One region of the Citrobacter meridianamericanus genome, then DNA from elsewhere that is predicted to be linked to it. Evidence: predicted binding sites of a transcription regulator. Region 1 holds the regulator's gene; each other region holds the start of a gene.
The links. Region 1 encodes LexA, which represses DNA repair genes until DNA is damaged. Its sites were predicted from a motif close to TNCTGTATGTACATACAGNA; they were not measured.
Positions count from the first base shown of each region.

Region 1 (4,965 bases):
GGTTCATGGCGTTGGCCGCGCCAGCGTTGTTAATGCGCACCATCAGATCGGCGGCAATGTTATTCACTGTCGGCGTCAGCCAGGCCGGGCGGATAGACTCGATAGGATCGATAGATTCACGCCACTCCGGCACATGCTGATTGAGGTACGTCATCAGCGGCATCGGCTCGCCAAAGTTAACGTAGCCCTGACCCAGATTACGCAGCTTGCTTAAGCCACGCAGCATTTGTGGCAGACTCTCTTTTTCTTTTGTCGCGCCACGCAGCTCTTTTGCGTAGGTGCCTACTTCCATTACGTGCTCATAGCCGATGTAGATCGGTACGAGGGTAATCGGACGCGTACCGCCGCGCAGCATCGCCTGAATGGTCATCGACAGCGTGCCGGTTTTCGGGTCGAGCAGACGACCGGTACGTGAACGGCCGCCTTCGACAAAATACTCAACCGAGTAACCGCGGCTGAACAGCTCGCCCAGGTATTCACGGAAAACGGTGGAGTAGAGCTTATTGCCCTTGAAGGTACGACGAATAAAGAACGCGCCCAGGCGGCGGAAAATCGGACCTGCCGGCCAGAAATTCAGGTTGATACCGGCAGCGATGTGCGGTGGAACCAGCCCCTGATGATACAGAACGTACGACAGCAGCATATAGTCCATATGGCTGCGGTGGCACGGAACATAAACGATTTCATGCCCATCGTGCGCCAACTGACGTACACGTTCCGCATTATGAACGTTAATCCCCTGATACAGACGGTTCCAGGTAAAGCCCAGAATTCGGTCCGTGAGGCGGATCATCTCGTAGGAGAAGTTGGCGGCAATCTCTTCCATCAGTGCAATGGCATTTTGCTGTGCTTTTTCGTGGGAGATTTTTTTACTGCGCGCTTCATCTTCTACCGCGCGAGCGATCGCTTTTGACGCCAGCAGCTTATTAAACAGATCCTGGCGGGCAGGGAGGCGAGGGCCAACCGCGGCCAGACGCTGGCGAGCAAAATGCATACGCGCCACGCGTGCCAGTTTCTGAGCGATTATCTTATCCGTACCGTGTTCATCCGCCATACGACGCAGGGAGACTGATGGGGAGAAACGGACAAAACTGTCGCGACCCAGCCAGGACACAGCAAAGAATTTCTGTACGCCGTTCAGCATGCGCAGCGGCGGATTGACTTCGCCTTTTTCGCGTCCTGGCGCACGGCCAAACATCACCGAAACCGGCACCATCTGCACATCCAGATCTGGATTGCTGCGATGCAGGTCGAGATAGTTATGGAACAGCTTGATGGACTCTTCTTTCGGCGTGTAATAGGTGAACACGCGCGGGCCGCCGTGAATAAACACGTAGCGCGGCAGCAGAGTCCCGTCTATCTCCAGCGGTTCCAGGGGATCGGGGAGATCGTGCACCAGACATTGGGCACGCAGCGTCAGCAAGTCTGCTTTTGAATTGTACGGTAGGACGTACATAATGGGACGAGACGTATCGAGTCCCAATTCCGGGGCAGGTTCTGCCGGAATAGACTTGCTTTTTACCAGGATGCTTAATGGTAAATTCAGTAATTTGTAGTAAATTCGTGGCCAGCCGGACATAAACGATGTAAAGCCTCTGGTTAATAATGCAAATGCGCTGCAAGGATATCAGAAAGTTTAGTGAATTTCTGTGGTATCCCGTCATACTTCGCGCTGCTTTGCCACCCCCTGAAACAAACGGGGTAACGTTACAATGACATTGACGCTAATAATGTAAAAAGGTTCTTTTTGATGGCCAATAATACCACTGGATTCACCCGAATTATCAAAGCTGCAGGCTATTCCTGGAAAGGTTTTCGCGCCGCATGGATCAATGAGGCGGCATTCCGCCAGGAAAGCGTTGCCGTGCTGCTGGGCGTAGCTATCGCCTGCTGGCTGGACGTCGATGCGATTACCCGCGTGCTGTTAATTGGTTCCGTGATGCTGGTGATGATCGTTGAAATCCTCAACAGTGCGATTGAGGCGGTGGTTGATCGCATAGGCTCTGAGTATCACGAACTTTCCGGCCGGGCGAAAGATATGGGTTCTGCGGCGGTGTTGTTGTCTATTTTCGTTGCTCTGATCACCTGGGGCATTCTGTTGTGGCCGCATTTGCGATAAGGATTCCACATCTTCATAAATCTCCTGCTTTTTGTGCAGTTTGCGGTTCCAAAATCACCTTTAGCTGTATATACTCACAGCATAACTGTATATACACCCAGGGGGCGGAATGAAAGCGTTAACGGCCAGGCAGCAAGAGGTGTTTGATCTCATTAGAGATCACATCAGCCAGACAGGTATGCCACCGACGCGTGCGGAGATCGCGCAGCGTTTGGGGTTCCGTTCCCCAAACGCTGCTGAAGAACATCTGAAAGCGCTGGCGCGTAAAGGTGTGCTGGAAATTGTCTCCGGTGCATCGCGTGGTATTCGACTGCTGCAGGAAGAAGAAGAAGGATTACCGCTTGTCGGTCGTGTGGCGGCAGGCGAGCCACTTCTGGCGCAGCAACACATCGAAGGCCACTACCAGGTCGATCCCTCATTGTTCAAACCGAACGCCGATTTTCTGCTGCGGGTTAGCGGTATGTCGATGAAAGATATCGGTATTATGGACGGCGATTTGCTGGCGGTGCATAAAACTCAGGACGTGCGTAACGGACAGGTTGTTGTTGCCCGTATCGACGACGAAGTCACGGTTAAGCGCCTGAAAAAGCAGGGCAACAAGGTTGAACTTCTGCCAGAAAACAGTGAATTTAAACCTATCGTTGTCGATCTGCGCGAGCAAAACTTCACCATTGAAGGGCTGGCGGTAGGCGTCATTCGTAACGGTGAATGGCTGTAATCATGTATTAATACTGTGGCGCATTCTGCGCCACAGCTAGTTTTCACTTCTTTTCATCAGGCTTTCCTGTATGCCTTTCTTTACCGCCTCTGATAAAGCGCTCTGGCACCTCGCCTTACCGATGATCTTCTCCAATATCACCGTTCCCTTGCTGGGGTTGGTGGATACTGCTGTGATTGGTCATCTGGACAGCCCGGTCTATCTTGGCGGCGTTGCTGTCGGGGCCACGGCGACCAGTTTTCTCTTTATGCTGCTTCTTTTTTTGCGCATGAGTACCACCGGTCTTACCGCGCAGGCATTTGGTGCGAAAAATCCACAGGCGCTGGCGCGCGCGCTGGTACAGCCGCTGATGCTGGCATTGGGCGCAGGGGTACTTATCGCGCTGTTTCGCACGCCGATTATCGATTTAGCGCTGCATATTGTCGGGGGAAGTGAACCTGTACTTGAACAAGCCCGGCGTTTCCTTGAAATCCGCTGGCTCAGCGCGCCAGCCTCGCTGGCGAATCTGGTGCTGCTCGGCTGGTTGCTGGGCGTGCAGTATGCGCGAGCGCCGGTTATCCTGCTGATTGTCGGCAATATTCTCAACATTGCGCTCGATTTATGGCTGGTGATGGGTCTGCATATGAACGTGCAGGGTGCGGCACTGGCAACGGTGATTGCTGAATATGCCACACTGCTTATCGGTCTGATGATGGTGCGCAAAGTCCTGCATATGCGCGGAATATCGCTGGCAATGTTGAAACAGGCGTGGCGGGGCAACTTCCGTCGTTTGTTGGCACTCAACCGTGACATCATGCTGCGTTCGCTGCTGTTGCAGCTCTGCTTTGGGGCCATTACGGTGCTGGGGGCGCGTCTGGGAGGCGATATCATTGCGGTTAATGCCGTACTGATGACTTTGCTGACGTTTACCGCTTATGCACTGGACGGATTTGCCTATGCCGTGGAAGCGCATTCGGGCCAGGCCTATGGGGCGCGGGACGGCAGCCAGTTGCTGGATGTCTGGCGAGCAGCGTGTCGACAGTCAGGAATTGTGGCAATCCTTTTTTCGCTGATCTATGCCTTGTTTGGCGAGCAGATTGTGGCGCTGCTGACCTCACTGTCGCAAATCCAACTTTTGGCCGATCGCTATCTTTTCTGGCAGGTGGTTTTACCGCTGGTGGGCGTGTGGTGTTATCTGCTTGACGGTATGTTTATTGGCGCAACGCGGGCTGCAGAAATGCGTAACAGTATGGCCGTTGCCGCAGTGGGATTCGCCTTAACGCTCCTGACGTTGCCGTGGCTGGGAAATCATGGTTTGTGGCTGGCGTTAACCGTTTTCCTCGCGTTGCGCGGGCTGTCGCTGGCCTTTATCTGGCGGCGTCACTGGCGTAATGGAACCTGGTTTGCCTGATCAGAATGGTTAAAAATTCCGAATAGTAAATAAAACCCAGAATCACTGACTACACTTATTCTCACGTCCAGAGAAAACAGCATGTGTCTGGACATGGCACTCTCGCTATTCACAACCTAACGATGAGGACTTGATGATGAATAAAGACGAAGTCGGCGGCAACTGGAAGCAGTTTAAAGGTAAAGTGAAAGAGCAATGGGGCAAACTGACCGATGATGATATGACGGTCATTGAAGGTAAACGTGACCAACTGGTTGGTAAAGTCCAGGAGCGTTACGGTTACGCCAAAGATCAGGCGGAAAAAGAAGTTAACGATTGGGAAAAACGTAATGATTACCGCTGGTAATTGACCCTTCCCTCCTGAGAGTACAAGGATGTACGCTCTCCCACCTGACTAACGCCCAACTTTCTTCTTCACCTGAATTGTGTGGTCATGCTGGCAGTCGCCTGGATGACGGCATGACTCAACTTCCACACAGGCCGGACACAGCCCGTGGGCTTCAATAACATTATGTCGCAAAGCAAAGCCCATTTTGGCCGCCAGCGTATGCATGATGTCTTCCACACCTTCTGCGCACTCTTCTTTTACCACGCCACAGCGGTCGCAAATGAACATCGCAGAACTGTGCGTTGGCTGATCGAACAGATGACAAAGGACATAGCTGTTGGTGGATTCCACCTTATGCACAAACCCTTGTTCAAGCAGAAAATCGAGCGCGCGATACACGGTTGGTGGTT
Region 1 is NZ_CP101036.1:4,921,364-4,926,328, reverse strand. It holds gene plsB (glycerol-3-phosphate 1-O-acyltransferase PlsB) at 1-1,579, opposite strand, end outside; gene NMD08_RS23940 (diacylglycerol kinase) at 1,751-2,119, shown strand; gene lexA (transcriptional repressor LexA) at 2,229-2,837, shown strand; gene dinF (MATE family efflux transporter DinF) at 2,908-4,227, shown strand; gene NMD08_RS23925 (CsbD family protein) at 4,364-4,573, shown strand; gene zur (zinc uptake transcriptional repressor Zur) at 4,622-4,965, opposite strand, start outside.

Region 2 (4,965 bases), 660 kb from region 1:
TAGCCTGTGACATGATTGCAGCCTCCATGAATACTCACTAAGGCATAGTGTAACCTGACACCGCAAAAAAAGAACAACGCCCGGCATTGCCAGGCGTCGAAAACGTTATTGATTAGCGACCAGAGATCGGCGGGACAAACACAACGCCCATATCCCACGGCTGCTCAATCCAGGTATCCTGAGGGATATCAACAACATAATCATTCACCAGCGGACGACCGGCCGGCTTAGCGAAGATCGTGACGAAATGCGCTTTAGGATACATTTCGCGGATCGCAACGGCGGTACCACCGGTATCAACCAGGTCATCAATTACGATAAAACCTTCACCGTCGCCTTCGGCACGCTTCAGCACTTTCAGTTCGCGCTGGTTGTCGTGATCGTAGCTGGAGATGCATACGGTATCGACATGACGAATACCCAATTCACGCGCCAGCAATGCGCCCGGCACCAGACCACCACGGCTAACGGCAATAATGCCTTTCCATTGTTCAGAAGGCATCAGGCGGCTTGCCAGTTTACGTGCATGGATCTGCAACATGTCCCAGGTGACGACGTATTTTTCGCTCATGTGAAGTGTCCCAGCCTGTTTATCTACGGCTTAAAAAGTGTTCGAGGGGGAAATAGGTTGCGCGAGATTATAGAGATCTGACGCACTAAAAACCAGTGTTTCGCGGAATCCGCGCCTCTTTTTGCATGCTTTATGCTAGCCGTCGGCGGAGAAAGTGGTATTCTCAATCGCATCGCGCAAGCCTGACTTGTGGTGTTTTTAATTCTGCTAACCCTGTGGCCTGCAAGCAAGTTTTGCAGGACATCGCCAAGGAGACTCAACGTGTCTGAACTGTCTCAGTTATCCCCGCAACCGCTGTGGGATATTTTTGCCAAAATCTGTTCTATTCCTCATCCGTCCTACCATGAAGAGCAGCTCGCTGAACACATTCTGAGCTGGGCCCAAGAGAAAGGTTTCCACGTCGAGCGCGATCAAGTCGGTAATATCCTGATTTGCAAACCCGCTACCGCAGGAATGGAAAACCGCAAGCCGGTCGTTCTGCAGGCGCACCTGGATATGGTCCCGCAGAAAAACAACGACACCGTGCACGACTTCACCAAAGATCCTATCCAGCCTTATATTGATGGCGAATGGGTAAAAGCCCGTGGCACCACGCTGGGTGCGGATAACGGTATCGGTATGGCGTCCGCGCTGGCCGTTCTGGCTGATGACAATGTGGTACACGGTCCGCTGGAAGTCCTGCTGACCATGACCGAAGAAGCAGGTATGGATGGCGCATTTGGTCTGCAGGCTAACTGGCTGCAGGCGGATATCCTGATCAACACCGACTCAGAAGAAGAAGGTGAGATCTATATGGGTTGCGCAGGTGGGATCGACTTTACCTCTAACCTGCCGCTGTCCCGTGAAGCAATCCCGGCTGGCTTCCAGAGCTTTAAGCTGACGTTAAAAGGTCTGAAAGGTGGCCACTCCGGCGGTGAAATCCACGTGGGTCTCGGCAACGCGAACAAGCTGCTGGTACGCTTCCTGGCGGGTCACGCTGAAGAGTTGGATCTGCGTCTGGTTGATTTCAACGGCGGTACGCTGCGCAATGCGATTCCGCGTGAAGCCTTCGCTACCCTCGCCGTGGCTGCAGATAAAGTTGATGCGTTAAAAGCGCTGGTCAGCACCTACCAGGAAATCCTGAAAAACGAGCTGGAAGCTAAAGAGAAAAATCTGGCTCTGCTGCTGGATGCCGTTACTAACGACAAAGCCGCGCTAACCGCGCAGTCTCGCGACAGCTTTGTACGTCTGCTGAACGCCACCCCTAACGGTGTGATCCGCAACTCCGACGTCGCCAAAGGCGTGGTAGAAACCTCCCTGAACGTCGGTGTGGTAACCATGACTGACGATAATGTCCAGATCCACTGCCTGGTACGTTCGCTGATCGACAGCGGTAAAGACTACGTGGTGAGCATGCTGGATTCACTGGGTAAACTGGCTGGCGCCAAAACTGAAGCCAAAGGCGCGTATCCAGGCTGGCAGCCGGATGCAAACTCTCCGGTTATGCACCTGGTTCGTGAAACCTATCAGCGTCTGTTCAATAAAACGCCGAACATTCAGATCATCCATGCTGGTCTGGAATGTGGCCTGTTCAAAAAACCGTATCCGGAAATGGACATGGTTTCCATCGGGCCAACCATCACCGGTCCGCACTCCCCGGATGAGCAGGTTCATATCGAAAGCGTCGGCCACTACTGGACGCTGCTGACTGAACTGCTGAAGTCTATTCCGGCGAAGTAAATCTGCGTTAAATGCCGGATGGCGCTGTGCTTATCCGGCAATACATGTATGTCACAACCCCAATAACAGCTGCCTTTCTATTTGTGGATCCAGCAGCGTGACGTGTAACCCCACCAGCCTCACACCTCGCCCTCCCCGACGTGCTTCCCAGGTTTTGTGTGCCGTCGCAATTAAGTCGTCTTTATTTAAGCGCGGCCAGACATGCTCCTGAGTGGTCTGCTGAAAATCATTAAACTTGAGTTTTATTCCCTGGCGGGCGATCAGGAGATCCGGCTTAACCTTTGCCAGACGCCGTTCCAGTTCGGGATAGAGCCGCTCAATAATCGCTTCACACTCTGACCACTGATGAATATCTTCCGCCAGTGTCCGCTCGACGCCGACGGATTTGCGCAGCCTGTCGCTGTTGACGTCCCGCTCGTCAATTCCCTGACTGCGCTCCCACAACACGCGGCCAAACTTACCAAAACGTTTGAGCAGCGTAGCCAGATCGTATTTTTGAATATCTTCGCAGGTACGCAATCCCATCGACTCCAGCTTAGCGGCGGAGACTTTACCGACGCCGGGAATTTTCCCCAGCGGTAACGTTTTGAGAAATTCAGGGACATCAGCAGGGGTTATCACATATTGCCCGTTGGGTTTATTGAGATCGGAGGCGATTTTTGCCAGGAATTTAACCGGCGCAATCCCCGCAGAGGCGGTTAGCTGTAGTTCATTGAAGATCGTCTGGCGGATCTCCTGGGCGATCAGCGTCGCGGAGCCGTGGCAGTAAACGCTGTCGGTGACATCCAGGTAGGCTTCATCCAGCGAAAGCGGTTCAATCAGCGAGGTATAGCGGGAGAAGATCGCCTGAATCTGGCATGACGCTTCTTTGTATGCCTCATAACGACCGGGTAACAGGGTAAGATGCGGGCACAGCTTTAACGCCATTCCGGTTGGCATTGCGCTGCGCACGCCAAATTTACGCGCCGGATAATTGGCTGTGCTGATAACCCCGCGGCGTTCACGACTGCCGCCAATGGCAATGGGAATGTCACGCAGGGCGGGATTATCACGCATTTCCACCGCCGCGAAAAAGCAGTCCATATCGACATGTATGATTTTGCGCATGACTCACCTCTCACAACACTGTTTAAGTATACAGTATTTTTGCGACATGAGAAGTCAGTTCCTCTGCAACGTCAGTGCGTGTCCATTCATCACAAAGCGCGCATCACACAGATAACGCACAAATTGTCCGTCGCGTACACACGCTCGCGCAGCGTCTCATTTAACTCATGAGGTTCGGTGTACCATAAAGTTCGCTAACCCACAAAATACGCCACGCCTGACAGACTTTAAGCACAATTTTCCGTATAAAGAAAATCTAAAGTGTAAACGCAGCACGAGAGACTTGCGAAAAACTCTCTGGGTGATAATGTGAGCGCTCCAGATCCAGATTTATCCGATTTGGGGACTCTTTTTGCCGTCCTGGCGTGTGTAATCGTTTTATCAAGGAATAAGTAGTATGCGTAAAATCGCATTTTTTCTTGCGATGCTTTTATTGCCGTGCGTTTCGTTTGCCGGTTTGCTGAGCAGCAGCAGCCCGACTACGCCTGTCAGCAAAGAATATAAGCAACAATTAATGGGCTCCCCTGTCTATATCCAGATCTTCAAAGAAGAGCGAACGTTGGATCTGTACGTCAAGATGGGCGAACAGTATCAATTGCTCGACAGTTATAAGATCTGCAATTATTCCGGCGGCTTAGGGCCGAAACAGCGTCAGGGTGATTTCAAAAGTCCGGAAGGATTTTACAGCGTACAGCGCGGACAGCTGAAACCGGATAGCCGCTTTTACAAAGCGATTAACATTGGTTTCCCTAACGCCTACGACCGCGCACACGGTTATGAAGGTAAATACCTGATGATTCACGGTGCCTGCGTTTCCGTCGGCTGCTACGCGATGACCGATAACGGCATTGATGAGATTTTCCAGTTTGTCACCGGTGCGCTGGTGTTTGGGCAGCCCAGCGTGCAGGTCAGCATTTATCCGTTCCGTATGACCGACGCCAACATGCAGCGCCATAAATTCTCGTATTACAAAGAGTTCTGGTCACAGCTAAAACCGGGATACGATTACTTCGAACAAACGCGTAAGCCACCAACAGTTTCCGTCGTAGATGGCCGTTACGTTATCAGCAAGCCGTTGAGTCACGAAGTGGTCCAGCCGCAGCTGGCATCAAACTACGCGCTCCCCGAGACAAAATAATGCCCACTCGCCTGGCATAATCTTTTGCCAGGTTTCATTGCCGGTTAACGGCTGCGTGGCAATCACGGTGACCACATCATTGGGTGTGGTCTCTGAGCTAAAATCGATTTCCACATCCTGATCCAGCAACGTCGCTACACCAAATGGCGCACGCCGGGTGATCCAAAACAGGTTGGTCGAACAGAAGGCCATCACATAACGCCCGTCAGACAGCAGCATGTTGAAGACCCCCTTCTCTCGCAGTTCTCCTGCCAGCACCGCGATATACTTAAATACTGCCGTCATATTGCCAGGCGTGCGTGGATAGCGCTCAGTCAGCTTATGCAGTAGCCAGCAAAATGCTTTTTCGCTGTCGGTTTCCCCGACCGGACGGAAATTACCGGTTTCCAACGATTTATAGCCGCTGAGCTGGCCGTTATGAGCGTACGTC
Region 2 is NZ_CP101036.1:4,263,136-4,268,100, forward strand. It holds gene frsA (esterase FrsA) at 1-13, opposite strand, end outside; gene gpt (xanthine phosphoribosyltransferase) at 113-571, opposite strand; gene pepD (cytosol nonspecific dipeptidase) at 833-2,290, shown strand; gene dinB (DNA polymerase IV) at 2,342-3,397, opposite strand; gene dpaA (peptidoglycan meso-diaminopimelic acid protein amidase) at 3,795-4,535, shown strand; gene NMD08_RS20885 (class II glutamine amidotransferase) at 4,506-4,965, opposite strand, start outside.
Region 2: dinB (DNA polymerase IV) is a predicted target of LexA. The motif match lies at 3,414-3,433, and genes of this name have one in related genera.

Region 3 (4,965 bases), 270 kb from region 1:
CGCGAAGGCTATGCGATGGGCACCGGGCGCTGGCGGGCGCTACCCTTCGGCATGAATGCGTTAACTCATAGTCGACAGCGCTATCGGCGCAATCTACGTTTCTATGCTGATGAGCCGCGGCTACGTGTAGGCGGCCCGACCTACCATTGGGTACGTGAAGGTATTCTGGCAGGCGAACAGGTTCTGGCTGGTGCGGGAGATGACGCGACGCCGACCTTACTAATTCAGGCCGAAGAAGAGCGTGTGGTGGATAACCGCATGCACGATCTTTTTTGTGAACTCCGCGCCGCGGCGGGCCATCCTGTAGAAGGAGGTCAGCCGCTTGTCATAAAAGGCGCGTACCATGAGATCCTTTTTGAAAAGGACGCAATGCGCTCAGTCGCGCTTAACGCTATTGTCGAATTTTTCGACAAGCATAACTCATCCAGCGGAACCCGCTTTGCCTAGAGGTTTAATTTTCTTATGTATCAGGTTGTTGCGTCTGATTTAGACGGTACGCTGCTTTCCCCCGACCATACTTTGTCCCCTTATGCCAAAGAGACGCTGAAATTACTGACTGCTCGTGGCGTTAACTTCGTGTTTGCGACTGGCCGTCATCATGTTGATGTGGGACAAATTCGCGATAACCTCGGTATTAAAACCTACATGATCACCTCCAACGGTGCGCGGGTGCATGATTCTGATGGAAATCTGGTGTTTTCTCATAACCTGGATCGCGACATTGCCAGCGACCTGTTTGGCGTAGTGAATGCAAATCCGGACATCGTGACCAACGTTTATCGTGATGATGAGTGGTTTATGAACCGCCATCGCCCCGACGAAATGCGCTTTTTCAAAGAAGCTGTGTTTAACTATTCCCTGTTTGAACCTGCGCTACTGGAGCCGGAAGGCGTCAGCAAAGTTTTCTTCACCACCGATTCTCACGAAAGATTGCTGCCGCTGGAGCAGGCGATTAACGCCCGCTGGGGCGATCGCGTCAACGTTAGCTTCTCTACGCTTACCTGTCTGGAAGTCATGGCGGGCGGCGTATCGAAAGGTCATGCGCTGGAAGCGGTAGCGAAAGCGATGGGCTACAACCTGAAAGACTGTATCGCTTTTGGCGACGGGATGAACGACGCGGAAATGCTCTCCATGGCGGGCAAAGGCTGCATCATGGGCAACGCCCACCAGCGTCTGAAGGATCTGCATCCGGAACTGGAAGTCATCGGACTCAACGCCGACGATGCCGTGCCGCACTACCTGCGCGATCTCTTTTTAAAGTAATTGTTCTTTAGTTGACCAGTTGTCAACTAAACTCTCCGCTACAATGGATGTTCCCTGTTCTAAGAGACATCCATTGTGGCGCTACTCATCATTACCACTATTTTGTGGGCCTTTTCCTTCAGCCTGTTTGGCGAGTACCTTGCTGGTCATGTCGATAGCTATTTTGCAGTGCTGGTGCGCGTTGGACTCGCGGCGCTGGTTTTCCTGCCGTTTTTACGTACCCGTGGGCACAGCGTAAAAACAATCGCGCTGTATATGCTGGTGGGGGCCATGCAGCTTGGCATTATGTATATGCTGAGTTTTCACGCCTACCTGTATCTGACGGTTTCAGAGCTATTGCTTTTCACCGTGCTGACGCCGCTCTACATCACGCTGATTTATGACCTGATGAGCGGGCGGCGTCTGCGTTGGAGCTACGCTTTCAGTGCGTTACTGGCGGTGATTGGCGCGGGGATTATTCGTTACGATCAGGTAACCAGCCACTTCTGGACTGGCCTGCTGCTGGTGCAGCTTTCCAACATTAGTTTTGCCATCGGTATGGTGGGCTATAAGCGTCTGATGGAAACCCGCCCAATGCCACAGCATAACGCTTTTGCCTGGTTTTACATGGGGGCCTTTATGGTGGCTGTCGTGGCCTGGTTCATGCTGGGCAATGCGCAGAAAATGCCTACCACTACGCTACAGTGGGGTATCCTGGTATTTCTTGGCGTGGCGGCGTCCGGCATTGGTTACTTTATGTGGAACTACGGTGCGACCCAAGTGGATGCAGGTACGTTGGGCATCATGAACAATATGCATGTGCCAGCCGGGCTGTTGGTCAACCTGGCTATCTGGCATCAACAGCCTCACTGGCCAAGCTTCATCATTGGCGCGGCTGTGATAGTGGCCTCACTGTGGGTACATCGAAAGTGGGTCGTTCCGCACTCCGCACAAACGGCAGATGATCGCAGGCGTGATTCCGCGCTGAGCGAATAAACGCTTCCGTGACCGGCTGCCGCTGCTCGCCATCACGCACGGCGGCGTACAGTCGGCTCCACAATCCATCGCCCAGGGTTTTGGTCACCACCAGGCCCTGGCGTTCAAAACTCTCCACCACCCAGTGTGGTAACGCGGCGATACCCATTCTGGCGGCAACCATTTGAATCAGCAGCAGGGTGTTATCCACGCTCTTCAGCGACGGGCTCACGCCCGCAGGCTGTAAGAAATGCCGCCAGACATCCAGTCTACTCCGTTGCACCGGGTAAATAAGCAGCGTCTCGCTGGCTAAATCTTCCGGTGTGATTTGCGTTTTGCTGGCTAACGGATGATCCGGCGCCAGTACCAGGCGGACTTCAAAATCGAACATCGGTGAGTAGTGCAGTCCACTGCGCGGCAGAATGTCGGAAGTTAATACCAGATCCAGCTCATCTTGCTGTAGCGCCGGTTGCGGATCAAACGTTACACCGGATTTAAAGTCCATCTCCACCTGCGGCCAGTTGGCACGAAAATTCTCCAGCGCGGGCGTCAGCCACTGGATACAGCTGTGGCATTCAATGGCGATTCGCAGCCGGGTTTGCTGCGGTTCGTTGCAGGCCTGCAGTGCCCGGCCAATTTGCGGCAACACCTGATTTGCCAGCTGCAGCAAAATTTCGCCCTGCGGCGTAAAGCGCAGCGGCTGGCTTTTACGGATAAAGAGTCGAAAGCCAAGGCGCTGCTCCAGATCGCTGAACTGGTGAGAAAGGGCGGATTGGGTCTGATGCAACGTCGCTGCGGCGGCTGCCAGCGAACCACTATTCCGCAACGCCTGGAGCGTTTTCAGGTGTTTAATCTCGATCATGAAAGTCCTTCACTTCGGCATGAACAAATTGCGCTTGAGGAATATACAGTACTTGCGAAATATAGCGGTGTAAACATCTGGATGGCTAAAACCTGCAAATTAAATAAGAGGCATATAATGACAATACTTAATCACACCCTCGGTTTCCCTCGTGTTGGCCTTCGTCGCGAGTTGAAGAAAGCGCAAGAAAGTTACTGGGCGGGAAATTCCTCCCGTGAAGAATTGCTGGCCGTTGGCCGCGAGCTGCGTGCCCGCCATTGGGATCAGCAGAAGCTGGCGGGTGTTGACCTGCTGCCGGTAGGTGATTTTGCCTGGTACGACCATGTTCTGACCACCAGCCTGCTGCTCGGCAACGTTCCGGCTCGTCATCAGAACAAAGACGGTTCGGTTGATATTGATACCTTATTCCGCATTGGTCGTGGCCGCGCACCGACCGGTGAGCCAGCGGCGGCGGCAGAAATGACTAAATGGTTTAACACCAACTATCACTACATGGTACCGGAGTTCACCAAAGGTCAGCAGTTCAAACTGACCTGGACGCAACTGCTGGATGAAGTAGACGAAGCGCTGGCGCTTGGCCATAAGGTGAAACCTGTGCTGCTGGGGCCGGTATCTTACCTGTGGCTGGGGAAAGTGAAGGGCGAACAGTTTGATCGCCTGAGTCTGTTGAACGATATTCTGCCGGTTTACCAGCAGGTGCTGGCGGAGCTGGCAAAACGGGGTATTGAGTGGGTGCAAATCGATGAACCGGCTCTGGTGCTGGAGTTGCCGCAAGCGTGGCTGGATGCCTTTAAACCGGCTTATGACGCCCTGCAAGGCCAGGTGAAGCTGCTGCTGACCACCTATTTTGAAGGCGTCACGCCGAATCTGGATACCATTACCGCGCTGCCGGTACAGGGGCTGCACGTTGACTTCGTGCATGGTAAAGATGATGTCGCCGAGCTGCACAAGCGTCTGCCTGCCGACTGGCTGCTGTCAGCGGGTCTGGTGAACGGGCGCAACGTATGGCGCGCCGACCTCAGTGAGAAATATGCGCAAATTAAAGATATCGTCGGAAAACGTAATCTGTGGGTGGCCTCTTCCTGCTCTCTGCTGCATAGCCCCATCGATCTCAGTGTGGAAACCCGCCTTGATGCGGAAGTGAAGAGCTGGTTTGCTTTCGCCCTGCAAAAATGTGGCGAACTGGCGCTGCTGCGCGATGCGCTAAACAGTGGTGATACGGCGGAAATTGTGGCGTGGAGCGCACCGATTCAGGCTCGTCGTCACTCTACCCGCGTCCACAACGCTGCAGTGGAAAAACGTCTGGCGGCGATCACCGCCCAGGACAGCCAGCGCGCCAACGCTTACCCGGTTCGCGCCGAGGCACAGCGTGCCCGTTTTAATCTGCCGGCATGGCCGACCACGACTATTGGCTCATTCCCGCAAACCACAGAAATTCGCGGTCTGCGTCTGGACTTCAAAAAAGGCAACCTGGATGCCGGTAACTATCGCACAGGGATCGCGGAACATATCAAACAGGCGATCGCCGAACAGGAGCGCCTGGGTCTCGACGTGCTGGTACACGGTGAAGCCGAACGTAACGACATGGTGGAATACTTTGGTGAGCATCTGGACGGGTTTGTCTTTACCCAGAACGGTTGGGTGCAGAGCTATGGCTCCCGTTGCGTGAAGCCGCCGGTGGTGATTGGCGACGTCAGCCGCCCGGAAGCGATCACCGTGGAGTGGGCGAAGTATGCCCAGTCGCTGACCGACAAACCGGTAAAAGGTATGCTGACCGGTCCGGTGACCATTCTCTGTTGGTCATTCCCGCGTGAAGACGTGACGCGTGAAACCATCGCGAAGCAGATTGCGCTAGCATTGCGTGATGAAGTCGCGGATCTGGAAGC
Region 3 is NZ_CP101036.1:5,189,604-5,194,568, reverse strand. It holds gene pldB (lysophospholipase L2) at 1-447, shown strand, start outside; gene yigL (sugar/pyridoxal phosphate phosphatase YigL) at 463-1,263, shown strand; gene NMD08_RS25185 (carboxylate/amino acid/amine transporter) at 1,339-2,238, shown strand; gene metR (HTH-type transcriptional regulator MetR) at 2,126-3,079, opposite strand; gene metE (5-methyltetrahydropteroyltriglutamate--homocysteine S-methyltransferase) at 3,197-4,965, shown strand, end outside.
Region 3: metR (HTH-type transcriptional regulator MetR) is a predicted target of LexA. The motif match lies at 3,111-3,130, and genes of this name have one in related genera.